Regions from separate parts of the Halodesulfovibrio sp. MK-HDV genome, predicted to be linked through region 2. Evidence: predicted binding sites of a transcription regulator. Region 2 holds the regulator's gene; each other region holds the start of a gene.
The links. Region 2 encodes sigma-54, which starts transcription at its own class of promoters, with help from an activator protein. Its sites were predicted from a motif close to CTGGCACGGNNNNTGCTT; they were not measured.

Region 1 (4,831 bases), on a different contig from region 2:
CAGCTCCAGTGTATCCATAATGTATTTGGCGGTTTCACTATCAAGGTTTTTCAGGAGCATACGACGGGTGGCTTCTTCACCACCGGAAATCATCTCTTTGCCCGCGATCATTGAATGGTGAAACTCACGTAAAATGTCTTCAACATCTTCTTTAGGAACTGTGTCCAGTTCCATCATGGCTTTTGAAATTTGAGCAATGTCTGCACGGTCGAGACGTTTAAACGTCTCGGCGGTGAACTTGTCTCCCATCGCCAGGAGTAATACGGCGGTTTTTTCCGCGCCTTTAAGCTGAGTGGCCAACTTTCTGCCCTCCGGTATCTTTAAGCCAAGACTTCAAGATGCCTACAGCCTGTTCCATGTTCTGTTCGGAAATCTGTAATGCATGCGCCTTAATGTCTTCAATCTTCTTCAGTGCATCCAATGCATCAATCTCTTCTTCACCTTCAATAAGCGCTATGCGCTCTTCGCCCATTGGAAGTCCTTCAAGACCTTCCATAACCTCGCCTGCTTCAACCTTAGGTCGAATAAGTGCGAGAATAACCGGACGAACAATAAGGAGGAGGAAGAGGAAAACGAGTACTGCGTTAAGAATCGGCTTACCCATGCGCATTGCATAGTCACCGATTACTTCTGCAAGACTGCGTTCGCGTTCTACATTCAGTTCACCGAAAGCGATACAGGAAACTTCGATGGCGTCACCACGAGCTGTTTCAAAACCTACCGCGTTGGAAACCAACTCTTTGATGCGAGTCATTTCTTCTTCGGTGCGCGGTGTAAATACCATCTCACCAGTTTCTGCATTTGCTGCGTACATACCGTCAACTACAACCGCAATACTGAGACGATCCACCTGACCCACAGGGGTTATGATGTTCTGCTCTTCTTTGTTGATTTCGTAGTTGAGCGTAGATGTTTCACGAGTAGAATCCTGCTGGCTTATACTACCGCCAACGCCGTCACCCCTGAAATTTGCATCGGGAGTTCCCGCTTCAAGGTTAGCGGTACCGCGAGTTGTTTCTTCGCTTTTCTGCTCGGAACGGATAACGGCACTGTCTGGATCGTATAATTCTTTACGGATAGTACGCTGATTGAAATCAAGGTCTGCGTTAACTTTCGCAATAACCTTACCTGCGCCGATGATAGGATACAAAAGTTCCTGAATGCGCATTTCCAGATTTCGCTGGATGGTCTGTTTATGGTCGAACTGTGTTGATGTCATACCCTCGATGGAAGTTTCATCTTCAGGGTGATACAGCACAGTGCCCTTTGTATCCGCGATGGATACGCGACCTTTTTCCAGACCTTCAACAGACATGGTCATGAGGTTAACGATTGCCGTAACATCTTTATTTGACATTTTTTGCCCCTCTGCGAGGGTCAAAACAACAGAAGCAGACGGTGGCAGCTCTTCCTCAATGAACAAGCTTTTCTGAGGGATCACCAGATGCACACGGGCTGATTCTACCGCAGGAAATTCCGTAATGGTACGGCTCAATTCACCCTGAAGTGCGCGCTGGTAGTTAATTTTCTGTACAAATTCTGTCTGCCCGACTTTTACTTCATCAAAGACTTCGAAGCCAATGCCCTGTCCAGTTAAACCACCTTCACCGGCGATCTTAATACGCATGTCGTATACTTTATCTGCTGACACAAGAATGGTGGAGCCGTTGTTTTCCAGACTGTAAGGAACTTTTTCAGCCTGCAAAACTTTAACGATTCTATTCGCATCCTCAAGAGCAAGATTAGAGTACAGCAACTGCATGTCCGGCTTATTCAGCCAGAACAACAACGCGAAAAACACGCCGAGTACAGTAAGCGCAAGACCACCGATAAATACCCGTTGCGAGAGGGTAATACTCGACCAGAAATTTTTTGTGCGATCGACAGCATCGTTTAACATGGGGGACATTATTTACTCCGAAAAATACAGTTAATAAATGGCGATATAACAGTATGAATTAGAACTGCATTTTGCTGATTTCGTTGTAAGCATTAAGAACCTTGTTACGTACGGCGGACGTAAGGTTCATAGCTACACTTGCTTTTTGCAACGTAATCATAAGTTCGTGCACGTTTTGCTGCTCACCTGAGGCAAAAGATTCGACCATGACAGATTTTTCCTGCTGCATGTCGTTTACTTTTTTCACAGATGCTTCAACCGTATCTATAAAAGAGGTGGTTGTTTTTTCTTCAGATGCAGTGGACTGCTGCACCTTTTTATTACCAGCTGCAAAACTGTTTAAGGCTTCTGAGTACGCCTTCATTCCTATATTCTGAATAGACATGGATTACTCTCCTAACATTGCCCGCCTAACTGCGGCCAAGCTCCAATGCTTTGTTGTACATAGTTTTTACGGCATCCATTGAGGAAATGTTTGCCTCGTAACTGCGCTGTACAGTCATGAGATTAGCCATCTCTTCCACCACGTTGATGTCAGGATAAAAAACATATCCTTCTTCGTTTGCATCAGGATGCCCAGGTTCATAAACCTGTTTAAGCGGGCGTGAATCCTGTGCGACCTGACTGACTCGTACACCGCGCAAGTCTCTATCCATTGCAGTCTTCATCTGCTTGCTGAATGGATGGTCAACTTCAGTTGCCTGCAACACAACGGTTTTACGTCGGTACGGGCCGCCTTCCGCTGTTCGGGTGGTTTTTGCGTTTGCAAGGTTCATTGAAATAACGTTCATGCTTGTACGCTCTGTACTGAGCGCAGAAGCTCCGATATCGAGTGCTGTCATGAAATCCATTATTTAGCTCCGCTTGCGATGATGCTTTTCATACCTTCAAAATTGCTTTTAACTACTGTTGCCAGTGTGTTGTAGCGCATGGTATTTTTAGCCATCACAGCCATTTCTTTATCCATATCAACACGGTCTTCACCGTGAACAACGCGCAGTGGCATCGCTTTTTCCCATTCCGGTCCGAAATTCTTCGGATCAAAGGAAGCAGGAACATGTTTGCCGGAAGTGCGTGTCATCTTTCCACGACCATCAATATTCAGCGCTTTCTGCAAATCTTCCTCAAAATTAACCCTGCGGGCGAGATATCCCGGAGTTTTGAGGTTTGCCATGTTACTCATGACAACATTCTGACGCTGTAACTGCATGTCCATAACCTTCGCACTCAGCAAAGTATGGCTTGGAAATAAACCTTTCATGCAGAACCCTCCTTTTCACTAGTTTCCCGCTGTCTCCCTTGCTCCGGGAGCCAACGGTACTCAATATAAAGCAAAAGGCGTTCCACACTTGCAACTCGTTAGTTTTGTTATATCTTTTATAAATCTGTCATTTTTATTCTACAAAAAAAGAAACGGAGTGACAGAGAATTGTCACTCCTAAGAATGGAGACGCATATAGATTTTGGCATGGTAGTTGCTGAATATCCTGCAGAAACACAAAAGCTGAACTATTTTTCCTACACGCCTAATCGTATGAATTTGTGGGGATGTAGCTAAACTCAATAAGGATACCCGTATGAGCGACTACCAGACATTAAAAGTACTTGGCGAATACCATCTCGCGTTAGGCGACACTCTTAAAGCTATTGAATGTTTTGAAGGTGCTATGGAGCTTAATAACGAATCTTCTGAGCCGCTTCTTGGCCTTGCCGCAGTCAGCATCTTTGCTGGTGACCACGACGGCGCGTTATCGCTCTATATGAAAGCTGCCGCTATGGAAAAAAGTGCCCGCGCACATGCCGGTATCGGTCTTGTTCTTGCGGAACAGGGTAAGCACGATGAAAGTTTTACCCATTTCCTTACAGCTCTCTCCATTAATCCAGTTGATAAGGTAGCTCTTAACTGCCTTCTCCAGCAGGGTTACAGCACCGAGCGCGTTGAAGAAATTCTTCCTGCTTTTGCACGCGCTTTGGAAGAAGACGAAACTGACACTGCAGTGCGCTTCTCCTATGCAACTTGTCTTTTTTCAACAAACCGTAAAGACGAGTCTATTGCAGAATTCAACAAAATTTTACGCCTTGATCCTGAACATAAGGCAACTAAAGAAGTACTCACGCACATCGCTGCGTAGTTACCCCCTCCACAAAGTTGTAAGGCACCCTGTGCTGAGTTTAGACTCAGAACAGGGTGCCTTATTTTTTAATCAGTTTCCTCGTTATACATTTTTGTGTAAGTAGATTAAAGAATATTACACATCACACTTGTTCTTTTTTATTCCGTGTACTAGCGTAATTTAATATAACATTTGTATGTTTTATTAGTCTGTTAGACGGGATTCATCCTGCTCAATCTAAATACAACAGGGAGTTAGATATGGCAGGAGCTACGGTTCCAACAAGTACTGAGGCAGAGCACGTAGACAACGCACAGCGCACCCGACCTATCTTCTACGCCAATGACTCCGCCCGCGACATGGTACTCCATTCACCGCTGTGGGAATTCTGGTATTCCGCTGATGGAGCACTGGAAGTCGTTTCCCACGCCTGCGAAATATGCTGCGGATACGAAGCAAAGCACTTTTACCGTAACTCTCGATTCATGGAAGCCATCCTCCTTGAAGAACACCTTCCGCTATGGCACGGACTATGGCGCAAGATGGATGAGGGGGAAAACTATGCATGTGCAGAATTCCAAATCCGCTTGCCGGACAGCAAAAAACGCTGGATGAAATTTGAAGCAAGCCGCGCCTTAGATGCCGACGGCTGCGATTGCGGTATTCGAGCTTTTTGCCACGACATCACAGCACACCGCAGTGTTGTGCAGCAACTCACCCACTTCACATGGCATGACAGCCTTACAAAACTCCCTAACCGTTGTAAGTGCATAGAAAAAATAAAAAAAGCCATCACTCGTGCCAAAGCTACCAATCA
Region 2 (4,831 bases):
AGTGAAGCCATTGGTAATGATGCTAAAACAAATGTTGATCTTTCTTTAAAAGGTATTGAGCTGAAGCAGGGTGAAGCAGGCAAAGAACTGTGGACGCTGAAAGCGACTAACGGCTGGTATCAGAAAGACAAGAGCATTATTGATCTTGCTGAGCCGGACATCATGTACTTTGTTCAACCGGACCGTGACCAAGTGCACATTGTGGCACCAAACGGCACCATTAACCAAAAAAAAGGTGTCGCCCGCTTATGGGGTGATGTGAAAGTAACCAACCAGAAAGGCACAATTACAAGTAGTGAGCTTACTTTTGAAGATAAAAAGAAACTGCTCATTATGACAGGTAATGTTGTCTTCACTGGTGAAGGTTTTGACGGTTCTTCCGACGATGCAAGTTGGAATTTAAATGAAAATACGATCACAGCAACCGGTAATGTAGTTGTAAAATTCCGTGCTAAACAGCTGACCGACGCGACTGGTGGAGAAAAATAATGAAAGCTCTGTTCCGAATTCTGGTGTTATCTATTTGCCTCTTTACAATCACAAACACCGCCGCCATGGCAGCACCCGCTGGAGATGACGTTAAAGTCACCTCTGAAAAAATGACGTACAGCGCAGACGGACAAACCGTCGTGTTTACCGGAAATGTTATTGTTAAACACCCAGAAGCTGATATGTGGGCAAATAAAGTTACCGTCTATCTGCAAAGTGATAAGAACGCAGAAAAATCCGATGCAACTGGTGACGTCAATCCGGGTAAAATCGAAAAAATTGTCTCTGAAGGTAATGTTCGCATCAAAATGGAGCAGAACAGACGAGGCACCTGTGATGTCGCAACTTATACTCTCAAGGATGAACTGCTTGTTATGACTGGTTCACCAAAATTAAGTGAAGGTAAAAACACTATCGCCGGCAACGTCATCAAGTTCTGGGTAAAAGAAAACCGCAGTGAAGTACTCGGTTCTTCCAACCAGCCTGTTGAAGCAATTTTTTCAGCACCAGGTAAGGCAAAAGAATAAATGTCTATTATCCAAGCTGAAGGACTTTGCAAAATTTACGGCAAGCGTGAGGTTGTCCGCAATATCAATCTGCAAATGCAGCAGGGTGAAATTGTGGGACTTCTTGGCCCTAACGGCGCTGGTAAAACAACAACATTCTACATGCTCATTGGTATTGTTAAACCAAATGCCGGTGTGGTTCGTGTAGATGATATGGAAGTCACAGACTGGCCATTGCACGAACGTGCACGAATCGGCCTGAGCTATCTTCCTCAGGAAAGTTCTGTTTTCAAAAAACTCACAGTCTCTCAGAACTTGCAATTAATTTTGGAACAAACAGCACTTTCCCGTGATGACCAGAAAAAACGTGAAGAAGAACTGATGGAAGAATTCGGTATCACACATATTCGTGATACCCATGCCATGCATATTTCCGGTGGTGAACGCCGCCGTCTTGAAATTGCCCGCGCATTAATCAGAGACCCTAAGTTTATTCTTCTCGATGAGCCATTTGCAGGCATTGACCCACTCGCTGTAGATGACATTCAGGACATCATCCGTAAACTGCGTGACAAAGGAATGGGCGTACTCATTTCCGACCACAACGTTAGGGAAACATTAAAAATTTGCGATAGAGCTAACCTTGTTTATGAAGGGCAAATAATTCTTTCCGGTACGCCGCAAGAGATAGTTGAGAACCCAAAGGCGCGTAGCGTCTACCTTGGAGAAGATTTTAGTCTCTAGTATCTTGATAAAAAATATAATTTGCACCCTCGCAATAAAGAAAAGCCCGTCCAACGGGCTTTTTTCTTGGTTGCATATAACTTTCCTATGTGGCAAAAAAGAGGTCAGTTATCTGATTTGGAATGTTTTTTGATAGGCAGTACTCGTACATTATATTTCAGCTTTTTAGCTAGTCGAACCACATAGGACATTCTTATATATGGCTCTTGAACTTCGCCAACAATTAAAGCTTGCCCAGCAGCTTGTAATGACCCCGCAATTGCAGCAGGCAATTAAACTGCTGCAGCTTTCTCGCGTGGAACTTGCTGAAACCGTTCAGCAGGAGTTGCTGGAGAATCCTTTTTTGGAAGAGTCCTTGGAAGAAACCGCTAATCCAGACAAAACTTCTGCTAAAGAGCAGCGTAAAGATGAACAGGAAGCTTACGACAAAGAGCTCTCTACTAACGCTGACTGGGAAGACTATCTGGGGGATTTCTCAAGTACCACCAAACAGGTTTCAATGCGAGAAACTGAAGCACTAGAGGAAATGAGCTCATTTGAAGCTCGTCTTGCTCCTGCTCCAACGTTAGACGGTCATCTGTACTGGCAATTAATGCTTTCTCCATTCTCTGAAGAGCAAATTCGCGTTGGAGAAATCATCATTGGCAGCATCAGCTCTAATGGGTACTTACATGTATCTACAGAAGAGCTGGCACAGATTGCTCAAAGCGATACTGAAACAGTCGAACAACTTATTGAGCATATTCAACAATTTGACCCTATTGGAGTTGCTGCTCGCACTCCGCAGGAATGCCTGCTCGTTCAGGTAAAAGCTCTCAATTACGACCGTGACCCAATTCTTGTAGATATTATTACTAATCATCTTGAAGACCTAGAGAAGCGTCGTTACAAACCACTTGCTCGAAAATACAAAATTTCCCTTGAAGATCTCAGAGAGTACCTAGATGTAATCCAGAGCCTTGACCCTATGCCGGGGGCACGGTTCGGTGGAGGAGAAGCACAGTATGTTTCTCCGGATGTTTACATCTATGAGTACGAAAAAGAATTCGTTATCGTCCTCAATGAAGATGGTTTACCACAATTACAACTCAGTGAATTAACAGAACAACTCCCGAAAACTACTAATGCTGAAGAAAAAGATTATTATCAGGACAAGATGCGCTCTGCCTCCTGGCTGATAAAAAGTCTGTACCAACGGCAACGAACTTTATATAAAGTAGTTGAGAGTATTGTTAAATATCAAAGAGAATTCTTCCTTAACGGTGTTACATCGTTAAAGCCGCTGATTCTTAAAGATATTGCAGATGATATTGGCATGCACGAATCAACGGTAAGCCGTATCACCACAAGTAAGTACATTTCGACCCCGCACGGTATTTTTGAACTGAAGTTCTTCTTCAACAGTGCAATTGGCCTTGATGATGGTAGTCAGGTCGGATCGGAGAGCGTAAAAGCACTCATTAAAAAGCTTATTAGTGAAGAAAATACAAAAAAACCGCTCAGCGATGAAAAAATCGGTGAGATTTTGAAAGAAAAACTGCAGGTTAACATTGCACGAAGAACTGTAGCTAAATACCGTACCGCAATGAATATCCCTTCATCATCCAAGAGAAAGGTGGTATTCTAGAAGCGAAACCAGCTGACTCACAGGGTTTCAAAAGTATCCAATTAGGAGGCACCATGAACATCGCATTCACATTCAAAAACTTTGAGCCTTCCAATCACCTAAAAGCTTATGCCAAACGACGCTTCAACAAGCTTGGCAGATTCTTACCGAACCCTGAACACTTGGAAATGCAAGTCTCACTTTCTGTTGACAATTTCCGCCACAAAGCCGAAATTTCACTTGTATCGGATAACTTAACTTTATCCGCTACCGAACAGTCTGAAGACATGTATGCAACCGTTGATCTTGTTCGCGATAAACTTAAAGCACAGATCATACGTCGTACGGAAAAACTGCAAACGAAACGCAAGGGTGCAGAGAAGTTTGTTCTAGAAGGTGACATGCCTCTAGAAGAAGCAGTAGAGGCAGAACGAACCATCATTGGTATGGATAATTTTATCCCGAAACCGATGGATCTTGACGAAGCCGCTATGCAGCTTGATGCACTTGATTATGACTTCCTTGTTTTTCTAAATGCTGAAACTGAACGGGTAAATGTGATCTACCGCCGAAAAGATAACAATTTCGGACTGATTGACCCCGTTTTCTAGGAAAAGTAATGAAACTGGGTGAATACCTAGAAAAAGAACTTGTATTGCCAGAGCTAACCGCCAGCACCAAACAAGAGGCGCTGGCGGAGCTCTTGGCTCCTGTCGTTGAAAAAAACCCATCCCTTGATGCTGAAGAAGTTTTTAACGTGCTTATGGAACGAGAAGCTCTCGGAACCACAGGTATTGGTAATGGCATTGCCATTCCTCACGGAAAACTTCCAGCACTCGATAAAATAGTAGTAGTAGCCGGTCGAAGCTTCGATGGGCTGGACTTTGATGCACTTGATCAAAAACCTTGTAAGATTTTCTTCATGGTGCTTGCTCCGGAAAACGTAGCAGGTACACACCTGCGCATCCTTGCCCAAATTTCGCGACTCCTGAAAGATGAGGATTTCAAACAATTATTTATGGAATCTGATAGTCAGGAAACTTTGTGGAACCTTTTATCTGCTGCGTAACATGAGTAATTTATGATTTCTTCATCTCAACGTACTATTCCTGTAATCATTATTGCTGGACTCTCCGGAGCTGGTAAAAGTAGCGCGCTAAAAGTCTTTGAAGACATGGCATACTACACTATTGACGGACTTCCGATGTCTATGACATCGCAATTCATGGAAGTTCTTACAGGCTGTGGACTTGAGAGCTATAAAGGGATTGTACTTGGAGTAGATGGCCGGCAGTGCTCATTCAAAAATGAATGGGCAACGACTATTAATACATTAGTTGCAGCCGGATATTCGCCTACTGTCATATTTCTTGAATCACGTGCAGATATTATCCTGCGCCGATACAAAGAAACAAGACGACCGCATCCTTTTGAAGGAAACGGTATCGGCCTTGAACAGGCCATGACAAATGAGCGTGCTCTTATG
Region 3 (4,831 bases), on a different contig from region 2:
TTGTTTTCACCAACGAGGTGTGTGAAAACCTGGTTGTTCGCAATATGGTGACCGGCAGACTGGGATACCCCTTTGTACCCTTCACAGGAAAAACCGAAGACGTTACAGTCACCGAATTTTTCTTTCATCTTGCGAGAAACAGCATGAACATCATCACCGATAAGTCCAACGGGACAAGTGGAGAAGATGCAGATGGCTTTGGGGTGGAAAAGGTCGTAGGCTTCCTGAATGGCAGCTTCCAGTTTTTTTTCACCGCCAAAAATGATGTCCTGATCCTGCATGTCTGTTGAAAAACAGTAAGGGATGTAGTTGTCACCATCAGCGCCGGGATCTGTCTGGTTACGTCGTGTTAACCATGAGTAGAATCCGCAACCGATAGGGCCGTGAGTAATGTTCACAATGTCACGGGTAGGCCCCATGATAACGCCTTTACAACCCGCATAGGTACAACCGCGCATGGTGATAATACCGGGGATGGTACGAACGTTAGCAACAATTTCCGGCGGTGCTTCACACTCTGTTGCTTCGTTGATCATTATCTGTTTGGCGCGTTTTCGGGCAACTTTTGGAGGGTACTTTTTAAGAAGTTCCTCTTTCAGGTCTGTAGGTTCCCACTGCACCAATTTTGGTTTGATACTCATTTTAGTCTCCTTGGTGCTTACGCTATGGATTTTTCGCCATGTTCGCCTGATCTGACACGGACAGCGTCATTAACAGGACAGACAAAAACTTTGCCATCGCCGGGTTTACCTGTCTGATTGGTAGCAATAATGGTTTGAACTATGGCGTCCACTTCAACGTCTTGAACGACTGCTACCAAAACTCGCTTAGGATAGAGTTTACCCTTTTCGCCGAGCACGGCTGCGGCTTCTTCATATCCTTCTTCCATGCCTGCCAGAACTTTTTTGTTAACGAAGCCTTTGCCTCTGCCCTGAGCCTCAAATGCATAGAATGCATCCACCCCAAGCTCTGTAAGAGCTTTTTTGGTGCGGTTCATCATATCCATACGCAGAATTGCGGTAATCTCTTTCATGCGACTAGCCCTCCGCTGCAGGAGAAGCTTCTTTGATACCAGAACTGATCGTGTATACGTCTTCAACTGCTGTGACGAATATTTTGCCATCGCCGAATGCGCCTTTTTTGCCAGAGCGTGCTGCGTCCATAATCGTTTCGATCAGATCATCTTTATCTTCAGCTTTGACAACGCAAAGCAGCATGACTTTAGGCAGTTCGTCATAGGTGACTTCACCAATTTTAATGCCCCGCTGCTTACCGCGTCCTGCAACGGAGAATTTTGTTACCGCAGGGAAGCCCTTATCCATAAGCTCCTTGAGCACCTCATCCACTTTTTCAGGGCGAACAATCGCTTTAACCATAATCATCATATTCTTTCTCCCCATGCAGTTTATGCATTGTGCAATGCAGTTGATTGAAGACCAGTTTGTTGTGCGTGTGGTGCGGAGTTGGCGTCTAACTTATTTCCATAAGGCCAAAGTCAACGAGCAGACTTTCCAGTTCTTCAATTTCTAAAGGAGTCGGGATGACGAACATTTCGTTTTTATCAATGGCATCAGACAGTCCACGGTATGCATCTGCCTGCGGCACGGCATCGTTCCATTCGAGAACTGTTTTTCTGTTGATTTCTGCACGCTGGACGTCGTTGTCACGCGGAACAAAATAAATCATCTGTGTTCCAAGTTTGCGGGCGAATTCTTCAATCATCTCTTTTTCGTTATCAACATTACGAGAGTTACAAATGAGACCGCCAAGGCGAACGCCGCCGGACTGGGCGTATTTCATGACGCCTTTGCAAATGTTGTTTGCTGCATACATGGCCATCATTTCGCCAGAACAGACGATGTAGATTTCTTCGGCTTTGCCATCTCGAATAGGCATTGCGAAACCGCCACACACAACGTCACCAAGAACATCATAGAAAACGTAATCAAGGTCTTCAGACTCTTCATAAGCACCGAGGTTTTCGAGCATGTTGATGGAAGTAATGATTCCGCGACCTGCACAGCCAACACCCGGCTCAGGGCCACCAGACTCTACGCACCATGTGTTGCCGAACCCTCCTTTACGGATATCTTCCAATTCCACATCTTCACCTTCTTCACGAAGTGTATCCAACACGGATTTCTGCTGGAGGCCTCCGAGCAAAAGGCGGGTTGAATCTGCTTTAGGGTCACAGCCGACAACCATAACTTTACGTCCCATCATGGAAAGCCCTGCTACTGTGTTCTGGGTAGTAGTGGATTTACCAATTCCGCCTTTGCCGTAGATTGCTACTTTTCTCATTTTAGTCTCCAAGTCTGTTAGGGTCCTGTTTCAACTATGTGCTCTATAAAGCGAAAGGTGTGCCAAACAGACTTTTTAAATAAAAGTATTTTAAAAGCAGATAGTTATCTATTTTACGTACATTTTTGTGGATAGATTTGGATATGTAGGAACCTACAAAAATGTCTTCAAAAATGTAGGAAGCTACAAAAAGGTATGCATAATTAGGGATGAGTTCTCTGTAGATAGGCAATAAGCGTATGATCTGCTGTAATATCTACGTTGGCACTATTAATGCTTATGTTGAATGGTAGTGTTGTTTCTATCTAGCGTGTCTATAAATGCATTCAGTATTCTTATAGAGGGAAGTTCTATGTTATTAGATACTACTTTAAGAGAAGGAGCTCAGCTTTTTGGTGCCTATTTCGATAGTAATACACGAAAAAAAAATATTTTCTGGCTTATTGCAGGTCGGTGTAGATGAAATAGAGTTGGGATGGGTAGGGCAAAGTGATTTGGCGGATTTTGTAGCGTATGCTCGAAAGAAAAAAGTAACTGCGAAACTGAGCGTATGGTCGCCGTGCAGAGAGGCAGACATTCGTACCGCTGCGCAGTTGTCTGTAGATCGAGTGAACATTGGTGTTCCATCATCTGATCTGCATATAGAAAAAAGATTATCCACTCAGCGAGAAGCGTTATTACAATCTCTTGCAGAAAATATTGAAATCGCAAAAGAGTGCGGCATTTCTTATATTTCCGTCGGACTTGAAGACGTGTCGAGAGCTGACGAATTGTTCGCATTACGCATGGCATTAGTTGCAGAAAAACACGGAGCATCCCGTGTACGGCTTGCAGATTCCTTGGGACAGCTAACTCCGCTTGCTATGGTGCGACTGATTAGCAGATTCCGTGATGCACTTAGTGTAGATATAGCTGTTCATTGTCATGACGATTTTGGCATGGCTACGGCAAATTCGATAACTGCTCTTCAGAGTGGCGCAGACTACGCTGATGTAAGTATTTTAGGTGTGGGTGAGCGTTCAGGAATAGCTGCAACGGAAGAGTTGGCGGCATATTTAGCAGTAAAACAAAATGCGACTGAGTATGCACCACGGGTACTTAAAGGACTGTGTGAATTTGTGGCTTCTGTAGCGCATGTTACGATTCCGCGCACAAAGTCTATTGTGGGGAAAGATGTTTTTGCTTGTGAATCAGGTTTGCATGTGCACGCGTTGAGTAAGTCTCCTGATTTATTTGAGCCATATGATCCAAAGGAAGTGGGCATTACAAGAAAGATGCGTGTTGGAAGCAAGAGTGGCAAACGTGCTGTTTTGATAGCTCTTAATGAGTACGGGCTGGTGACTGACGATGGCTCTCTTGCTCAAAGAGATATTGAAGATGTGACCAAAGCTGTGAGTCAATTGTCCCGTAAGTTGGAGCGCCCGTTAACTGAAGATGAAGTTGGAGATGTGTGGAAGAGTGTCATGTGTCGTGCAAAACCTCCTGTAACGGCTGTCTGTTAAATCAAAATGAAAATTCGATGAGGTGAACTATTATGCTAAAACAAGCTCTTACTTATAACACAATATGCATGTTGATCCTTATTGCTGCGGTGCACTTAAATGCAGCAGAAAGAGTGGATAACGTATCTATAGCTTGTTCGGCTAACTTCACAGACACGCTTAAAAAATTAAAGGTTGAGTATGAGAAGACAGGAGCAAAAGTTACGTGTGTCTTCGGGGCGACAGGGATGTTGTACGGACAAATCATAAATGGTGCGGCGTATGACCTTTTCTTAGCAGCGGATGAAAAGCGTCCTGCCATGTTATTTGATAAAAATCTTGCGCTGGAACCAAAGATCTACGCCAAGGGCACCGCGGTCTTATGGTCTATGAAAAAAGAGCTGAAGAGGCTGCCTACATGGGAAGATGTGCTTGTTTCTTCTGACCTGATGCATTTAGGGATTTCGAATCCAAAGACCGCTCCATATGGAGCAACTGCGGAAGCCTCGTTGCGGGCGGCAGGTTTGTACTCAAAAGTTGAGTCGAAAATTGCTTTTGGAAAAAGTGTCGGCACGGCATTCCAGTATGGATATACCGGTGTAGCAGACGCGACATTTATTGCATTATCGCAAGCTCTTTCAGAGAAAGGCATGCATGGAAAATATTGGGGTATCCCAAAGTCTGCAAAAATTAATCAGGCTGCTTGCGTCATACGGTCTGGGAATGTTGAAGGTGCTCAGAAATTTCTTGAATGGATTGAAGGTAAAGAAGCTCGTTCTATCTTAAGGCGGTACGGTTATGAGTAGTGAAGATATTAGCGCCCTATGGGTAACGTTCAAGCTTGCGACAATTGTTATGATTGTGTTGCTGGTGGTATGTGTACCTATTGCATACTTGCTGGCAAAAGGCAGGTTTCGGGGAAAACGTTACATTCAGGCCGCCTGTAACTTGCCAATGGTATTGCCTCCAACCGTACTAGGTTTCGGGCTTTTGTTTGTAATGGGACCTTATTCTGTGATTGGCAGTTTTTGGAAATCACTAACAGGCTC

Region 1: a site for sigma-54 is predicted at 3,230-3,247, ahead of flgB (flagellar basal body rod protein FlgB). Genes of this name have one in related genera too.
Region 3: a site for sigma-54 is predicted at 2,350-2,367, ahead of nifH (nitrogenase iron protein). Genes of this name have one in related genera too.

What each region holds. Positions count from the first base shown of each region.
Region 1 is NZ_WYDS01000007.1:161,368-166,198, forward strand. Features, by position in the region: gene fliG (flagellar motor switch protein FliG) at 1-249, opposite strand, end outside; gene fliF (flagellar basal-body MS-ring/collar protein FliF) at 284-1,909, opposite strand; gene fliE (flagellar hook-basal body complex protein FliE) at 1,959-2,285, opposite strand; gene flgC (flagellar basal body rod protein FlgC) at 2,311-2,751, opposite strand; gene flgB (flagellar basal body rod protein FlgB) at 2,751-3,161, opposite strand; gene MKHDV_RS07665 (tetratricopeptide repeat protein) at 3,478-4,032, shown strand; gene MKHDV_RS07670 (bifunctional diguanylate cyclase/phosphodiesterase) at 4,275-4,831, shown strand, end outside.
Region 2 is NZ_WYDS01000001.1:278,302-283,132, reverse strand. Features, by position in the region: gene lptC (LPS export ABC transporter periplasmic protein LptC) at 1-489, shown strand, start outside; gene lptA (lipopolysaccharide transport periplasmic protein LptA) at 489-1,016, shown strand; gene lptB (LPS export ABC transporter ATP-binding protein) at 1,017-1,739, shown strand; gene rpoN (RNA polymerase factor sigma-54) at 1,939-3,366, shown strand; gene hpf (ribosome hibernation-promoting factor, HPF/YfiA family) at 3,420-3,956, shown strand; gene MKHDV_RS01325 (PTS sugar transporter subunit IIA) at 3,965-4,414, shown strand; gene rapZ (RNase adapter RapZ) at 4,427-4,831, shown strand, end outside.
Region 3 is NZ_WYDS01000003.1:169,157-173,987, forward strand. Features, by position in the region: gene nifD (nitrogenase molybdenum-iron protein alpha chain) at 1-641, opposite strand, end outside; gene MKHDV_RS03435 (P-II family nitrogen regulator) at 659-1,033, opposite strand; gene MKHDV_RS03440 (P-II family nitrogen regulator) at 1,038-1,385, opposite strand; gene nifH (nitrogenase iron protein) at 1,471-2,301, opposite strand; gene MKHDV_RS03450 (LeuA family protein) at 2,697-3,803, shown strand; gene modA (molybdate ABC transporter substrate-binding protein) at 3,836-4,588, shown strand; gene modB (molybdate ABC transporter permease subunit) at 4,581-4,831, shown strand, end outside.